2 regions of the Peribacillus sp. B-H-3 genome follow, and region 1 is predicted to be linked to the other one. Evidence: predicted binding sites of a transcription regulator. Region 1 holds the regulator's gene; the other holds the start of a gene.

What was found. The regulator NrdR, encoded in region 1, represses ribonucleotide reductase genes. The targets are predictions, from matches to a motif close to AACACNATATATNGTGTT.
Region 2: a site for NrdR is predicted at 1,835-1,852, ahead of ACN6MY_RS17590 (vitamin B12-dependent ribonucleotide reductase). Genes of this name have one in related genera too.

Annotation. Positions count from the first base shown of each region.
Region 1 is NZ_CP183879.1:4,193,676-4,197,101, forward strand. It holds gene ACN6MY_RS20925 (replication initiation and membrane attachment family protein) at 1-1,337, opposite strand, end outside; gene nrdR (transcriptional regulator NrdR) at 1,484-1,948, opposite strand; gene ACN6MY_RS20935 (cytosolic protein) at 2,093-2,488, opposite strand; gene speD (adenosylmethionine decarboxylase) at 2,674-3,054, opposite strand.
Region 2 is NZ_CP183879.1:3,545,267-3,548,692, reverse strand. It holds gene ACN6MY_RS17605 (NUDIX hydrolase) at 1-15, shown strand, start outside; gene ACN6MY_RS17600 (rhodanese-like domain-containing protein) at 140-520, opposite strand; gene ACN6MY_RS17595 (lipoate--protein ligase family protein) at 710-1,546, shown strand; gene ACN6MY_RS17590 (vitamin B12-dependent ribonucleotide reductase) at 1,984-3,426, shown strand, end outside.

The DNA.
Region 1 (3,426 bases):
GTGACCTGCGCAACCGCTGCTGGAGAGCTTTCATCGTCTTCCACTTCATTCAGCCACTCTGGAACGGATTCCGTTCTTATGGCTTTTTTCGACCGGGTGTTTCCTGTTTTCTTATTATCTGCCCATTCCTGATATTGCCTGTGCTCGTTTTTGGCAAGCTCCATAGCCTCTGCAACCGTAACGACACGCTTTCTTGCCCAATGGCTCGCGATTTTTTCCACATAAGCTTTCGTCAGCTTCATATCTGTTTTAATCATCACATATTCAACAAGCACATTCGTTACTCCTGGTGTCAGGTTTTGCTTGAGCATAATATCCTCGAGAATCTGCAAATCAGATTTGGACGGCTCAGCACCGCCTGAAAGCTGGATCAGACGGCTGCGCGGCGATACGGTTTCCAAATGGCGGATATAGAGCTGTTCCTTCGTTTTAGGCTCTTCGGACTGTGAAATATATTTTAGGGGCTGAACCCTTTCAATCAGGCTTGGCATGTCAGCATGATATTCCATCTGGTACCAGTCGCGGGCTGATTTCCTCAGTTCTTCCAGATCAATTTCATTTTCTATATCAAGAGAGCCGAGAACAAGCTTTTGCATCTGTATGGGATCAATTCCATATAAAAAGGAGAGCTTTGCAATCGTGTCCCTGACCTTCAAATTAAAGGCCCTGCGCGGCACGAGGGAGGTTTTGATGCCAGCAAACAGCAAATCAAAATCAAATGTATGCTCGAATCCCTGCAGCTCTTCGCCTTCTTCCCGATTCATTAATCTCTTGGACTGGTCTACGCTTAAATCCTTCAAAGACTCATCTGTAACATACAAAGAATCAAGGTGATCCGAAGCGAAGATTTCCGCAAAAGATTTGGTTACCTGTTCATATTCCCCAACAGGCACACGATCATCACAGAAGAATTTCTTCAGGCGCATAAATTGGGCTTTTCCTACTTTTTTATACAAATAAATGTTCAGCATGCCGTCCGTGAAAAACTGTTCCGGACTTAGCGGCGGATTCACTTCATAAATAAACTGCTTGTTTTCATCAGCCTTCTTTTTATAAACCGCCAAAAGGCCGATTCCTTCAAGCTTGGTTCTCGCATCATATATCTCTCTCAAATTCATGCTCATTGTGTTCATCAAATTATAATGCAGGGAAGACTCTGACCAAAGGCGATTTTCTTCAAGCTCACTCCATAAAGTCATATAAAGGCTGATGCATACCGGCCCGATCAGCGGCTGATACAAAAGTGTCAATACTTTGCGGTCATAATCATGAAGCAGCCCTGCTGATGATACCGAATATCGGTCTACGGGAAGCAATTCCTGCCAGTGGTTGGACATCCATATTCAAACCTTTCCAAAGTGAATCATAGCGGGTGCAGGGAGCCGCAGCTGCCCGGCCGCCTGCATTCACAGTCAACAGTAGTTTGCGCAATCTTTTATGATTTCACGGCTTTTCAGTGAAAAAAAGAGCCAAAGTGGTTGCCTCAGCTCTTTTTCTCTTTATTAATTAAATCCTTCAATTCATCTATAAATACATTAATATCTTTAAACTGCCTGTACACGGATGCAAATCTGACATAAGCAATTTCATCTACCCCTGCCAGCTTGTCCATGACCATTTCGCCAATGCTGTCGCTCTTGACTTCCGATATCCCCTGGCTTCTCAGTTCCTTTTCAACGAAATTTGTAATTTCCTCTAATTCCTTCAAAGGCACAGGACGCTTTTCGCATGCCCTTATCAGGCCGCGGAGAATCTTATCCCTGCTGAATTCCTCTCGGGTTCCCCCTTTTTTCACAACGATTAAAGGTATTTCCTCAACCTTTTCGAATGTTGTGAAGCGGTACCCGCACACCTCGCATTCCCTTCGGCGGCGGATGGAGCGGCTTTCGTCTACAGGCCGGGAGTCCAATACTCGTGTGCCGTTATATTGGCAGGACGGGCATTTCATCATTTATCAGCTCCGTTTATGCAGTTCTCCCTATCCATGGAGAACGAACCATTTTCATACCATTATACTATAAAAAAGAACCTGTCAGTACAAGAAGAAATAAAGAACTGTTTAGAAGCTTCCAGAGCTTTTGGATGCCAGCAATTATGCTTTTTTTCCGGCTGCAGCCGGAAGCTTCTTGTCAAGCTGTTCGTAGGAACCAGCAGCCACCCTGCACAGAAGCGGATACACCCCGGTCAGGGAACGCTTTTCCGTGGAGACTGTAAAATCGACTGCAGTTTCAAACGGTTTTATGGTTACAACGGTTGCAATGATGGATATGCGCGGGGCCTTCCGGGTCACGGCAAAAACTTCACCGTGCTCCTTTGAAACAGATTTAATTTCAAATTGCTGTTTATTTGCAAAAATCTCTTCTGCTGCACGAAGCGCTGTTTCTGCATTCGCTTTATAATAATGCGTCCTTAGCAATTCATCTCTATGATGATCGCTCGTTTCACATTGCTGATGGTACCGTTTAAAAATAGACTGAAACAAAGCCATTACACATCATCCTTGAAATTGTTTTGATGTAACCATTATACATGTCGAACTGTGTAAAAAAAAGCATAAGCATCATATTCCGAGGAACAAAGAGCCGTAATGGCGAGGCAAGTGTGCCTGGAATTTCCTATTTCCCCGCAAATAAAAAGAGACGCCGCGCGGGCATCTCCTGAATCGTCATTAAATTATAGTGCATTAACTTTTGTATTTTTCACTTGTACAGGGCCCATTCCACGCGGAAGTTCGATATTTTCGCGTGTTTGTGCATTCAATGCCTCTGCAATGTAGTCTGCAGCAATGTGCGGATTCAAATCTCCGCATGTATACACATCTATGCTTGCATATCCGTGTTCAGGAAAGCTGTGGATAGTCAGATGCGACTCAGAAATAATTACTACTCCGCTAACTCCCTGTGGTGCAAATTTATGGAAGGCCACTTCACGGACCTCTGCTCCAGATTTTAATGCTGCATCAACAAAAACCTGCTCAATATAATTCATATCGTTTAATTTTTCGAAGTCACAGCCCCAAAGTTCTGATATTACATGTCTGCCCATTGTTTCCATGTTTATGTTTCCCCCTTAACATGATAAAAATATTTTTGTAAGTTTCACGCAAATAACTACCACGGGGGAAAGTTAGTCCAAAGAGGTCCTAACCCTTTAAGTAGCCATTATGAAGGTCTAACCCAAGAAGTTCACGAATCATAGTATACTTTGTTTATTATTACTTTGCAACATATCTTTTTCATATCCCGCTATCGGAAAATCCTGAGATTTTAAACGAAACGGGGAGTAGCCCGCACTATGCATATCATTTCCAAAATAAAAAACCATATTAAAAATGTTTTTTTGGATTCTTTATTGCTGCCCGTCTTTTACAAAGGCTGTTTTCGTAAACGTTGCTGCTATGAAACAAGGTGGTTGATTTCCGCTTCA
Region 2 (3,426 bases), 650 kb from region 1:
TATATTGAATTTTAACGGTTTTATATTTAATTATATAGGGATTAACCTTTAAAGATTTAGGGACAAAACAAGAATCCATTGCTGATGGATTCCTGTTTCGTTCATATTTATAGAAGTGCTGAATGTTCAGCAGGCGTTATTAATTGTTTGACTTAATTTTTCCGCTCCACTGCTTGAAGCCGCCTTTTAAATGATACAGCTCTTTGTAGCCTTTTTTGTGAAGCAGCTGTGCAGCCCTTGCGCTTCTTAGGCCGCTCTGGCAATAGAGATATACCGGCTTGTCCGGACGAAGCTCTTTAAGGCGGGGCTTCATTTGGGTAAGCGGAATATTTCTTGCACCCAGTATATGCCCGTTATCATATTCGCTTGTTTCGCGGACATCAATCAGCTGTGCCTTTCGGTATCCGGCGACGAATTCATCCTGGCTGAGCGTTTTTACAATACGGCGCTGATTGAACCAGTTGAATGCTGAATAAACAATAACGGCAGCAGCGATGACGATTAATATGTATAATCCCATGAAAAATTCTCCTTTCTGACTAAATCCAACTTGCAGACACCACTTATTATATAATTACAGCGCACGATAATCAAAAGATTTTTCCAGTGTTTATCATTATCCTGCGATAAAGCTATTTCCTTTTTATTAAGTGCCAATTTTGTTAAACTACAATTGGATAGAAATACTAAGCAGTGAAGAGGGTTATATATGAATAAGGAAACTTGGGCCTTTATTGATTCCGGGAATTGCTCCCCATCCTTTAATATGGCCATGGATGAAGCACTATTAAACTGGCACAGTGCCGGGAAGATACCGCCGATTATCCGGTTTTATGGCTGGGATCCTGCCACTCTTTCCATCGGATATTTCCAAAAAGCAGAAAAAGAAATTAATCTTGAAGAAGTCAAAAAGCAGGGGCTTGGCTTTGTGAGACGGCCTACTGGAGGCCGCGCTGTCCTGCATGAACACGAACTTACATATAGCGTCATCGTGAATGAAGAATATCCGGATATGCCTAAAAATGTAACAGAGGCTTACCGGGTAATATCAGAAGGAATACTTAAAGGGTTTATAAATTTAGGGCTGGATGCGTATTTCGCAGTCCCCAGAACAGAAAAAGAAAAGAACGCCCTAAAGGAGCCGCGTTCGTCGGTTTGTTTTGATGCACCAAGCTGGTATGAGCTTGTGGTGGAGGGAAGGAAAGTGGCCGGCAGCGCACAAACGCGCCAAAAAGGCGTGATTCTGCAGCATGGCTCCATTTTATTGGATCTGGAAGATGAAAAGCTGTTCAGCTTATTTAACTTTTCAAGTGACAGGCTCAAGGAAAGAATGATGAAGAGCTTTAAAAGCAAGGCGGTTGCCATTAACGATATTGCGGGACGGACTATTTCCCTTGAAGAAGCAAAAACGGCCTTTGAAAAGGGTTTTGCTGAGGGACTAAGCATCAATCTGCAGCCATATCAGCTATCAGAGGTACAGCTTGCAGAAGTGAATGAAATTGCCAAAAGCAAATATGAAAGCGATGACTGGAATTTTATGAGATAACTTAAAGCGGCATTGGCCGCTTTTTTTATTTGTCTTATTTTCCTCCAGCCAAGAAGTAAACCCGAAAAAAAATATTTATTTTTTTTGAAGGATTTTAAAAATCATTGATAATAAAGGCTTCTTTAGCTTAATAAAAAAGCAACTCCTGAAATGTTCGAAATACCTTCAAAAACTAACAAAAATCGATATTTTTCTTCCTTTTTCTTTTGCTTGGAGGTTTTATGGAGTTTGACAAAAAGAAATTATCACTAACTAAATTCAATATATAGTGGTTAATTTGTTAATTCGAACACTATATATTGATTTCATGGTTTTGTTGTGATAAATTGAGGGTATCTTTTAACTCGAATGGAAAAAGAAGCACTACATATAGATTCGAACAGTTAAAGTCAGAAATGTATACACATCAGAAATGGATACACAAAGGAGAGGGAATCATGTCTGTAATACTGAACCAAACGAGGAAAATAAATGTGGACAGGCTGAATAAGGATATTTCTTTATTTCCGCAGGTTCATCCTGTAACGCCTGAAATGAAAACAGCCCATAAAGGAGTTTCAAGGCTTGTAATGCTTGACCGTTATTCCTTTAAGGATACAGAGAAAATTACATTGGCCATCGGGGATTTTGTTGTATTGACAATCAAGGAAGATCCGAAATTTCCGGCAAGAGGGCTTGGCTATATTACAGACATAGATTGGGAAAACAAAAAGGCGAAGGTTTCGGTTGAAGATGAGTACCGCGGTTCGCTTGACACCCAGGAGGAAGTGGAGACTGGCATCGTAAACCGTCCGCTTGATGTTATTGAAAAACCTCTCGAAGTTTTTTATGAGCAAATTGCGAAAAGAAATGCGACAGGCCTTGTTTCTGTGGAAGCTGCGGAAGATAAGCAGAAGGAATGGTTTGATAAATATTATCAGGAATTGTCGAATATGAACTTTGTTCCAGCTGGAAGGGTGCTATATGGTGCGGGTGCCAATACAGATGTAACCTATTTCAACTGCTATGTTATGCCTTTTATCCAGGATTCCCGTGAAGGCATCTCCGAGCATAGAAAGCAGGTCATGGAAATCATGAGCCGCGGCGGCGGTGTCGGAACGAATGGTTCGACACTTCGTCCGCGCAATGCCCTTGCAAAGGGTGTAAACGGAAAATCATCGGGCTCCGTTTCATGGCTGGATGATATTGCAAAGCTGACACATCTTGTTGAGCAAGGCGGAAGCAGGCGCGGCGCACAAATGATCATGCTTGCTGACTGGCATCCTGATATTATTGAGTTCATCATTTCCAAGATGCAAAACCCGCGTATCCTGAGATATCTCATGGAAAACACAGAGGACGAGACGATCAGGAAATATGCAAATGAAAAGCTGAAGTTCACTCCACTTAGCGAGCAGGAAGAATCCATGTACCAGGGCATCATCAATTATAAGCATATTCCTGGATTGGGCGGATTTAATGATAAAATCATCAGGGAAGCGGAAGAAAAGATCAGGACTGGCGGAAATTACAGCGTGCATAACCAGGAATTCCTTACTGGCGCCAATATTTCAGTCTGCCTGACAAAGGAATTTATGGAAGCTGTTGAAAACGACGGAGTCTATGAGCTGAGATTCCCGGATACAGAAGGGTACAGCCCGGAAGAAATGGAAATTTACAACCGGGATTGGCATGAAGTCGGTGATGTCCGCGAATGGGAAAAACGCGGCTTGAAAGTACGTGTATACAGAAAAATCCAGGCAAAAGAGCTTTGGAACCTGATCAATATATGTGCGACTTATTCGGCTGAACCAGGCATTTTCTTTATCGATAATGCTAATGACATGACGAATGCAAAGAGCTATGGCCAGCAGGTTGTAGCAACCAACCCGTGCGGCGAA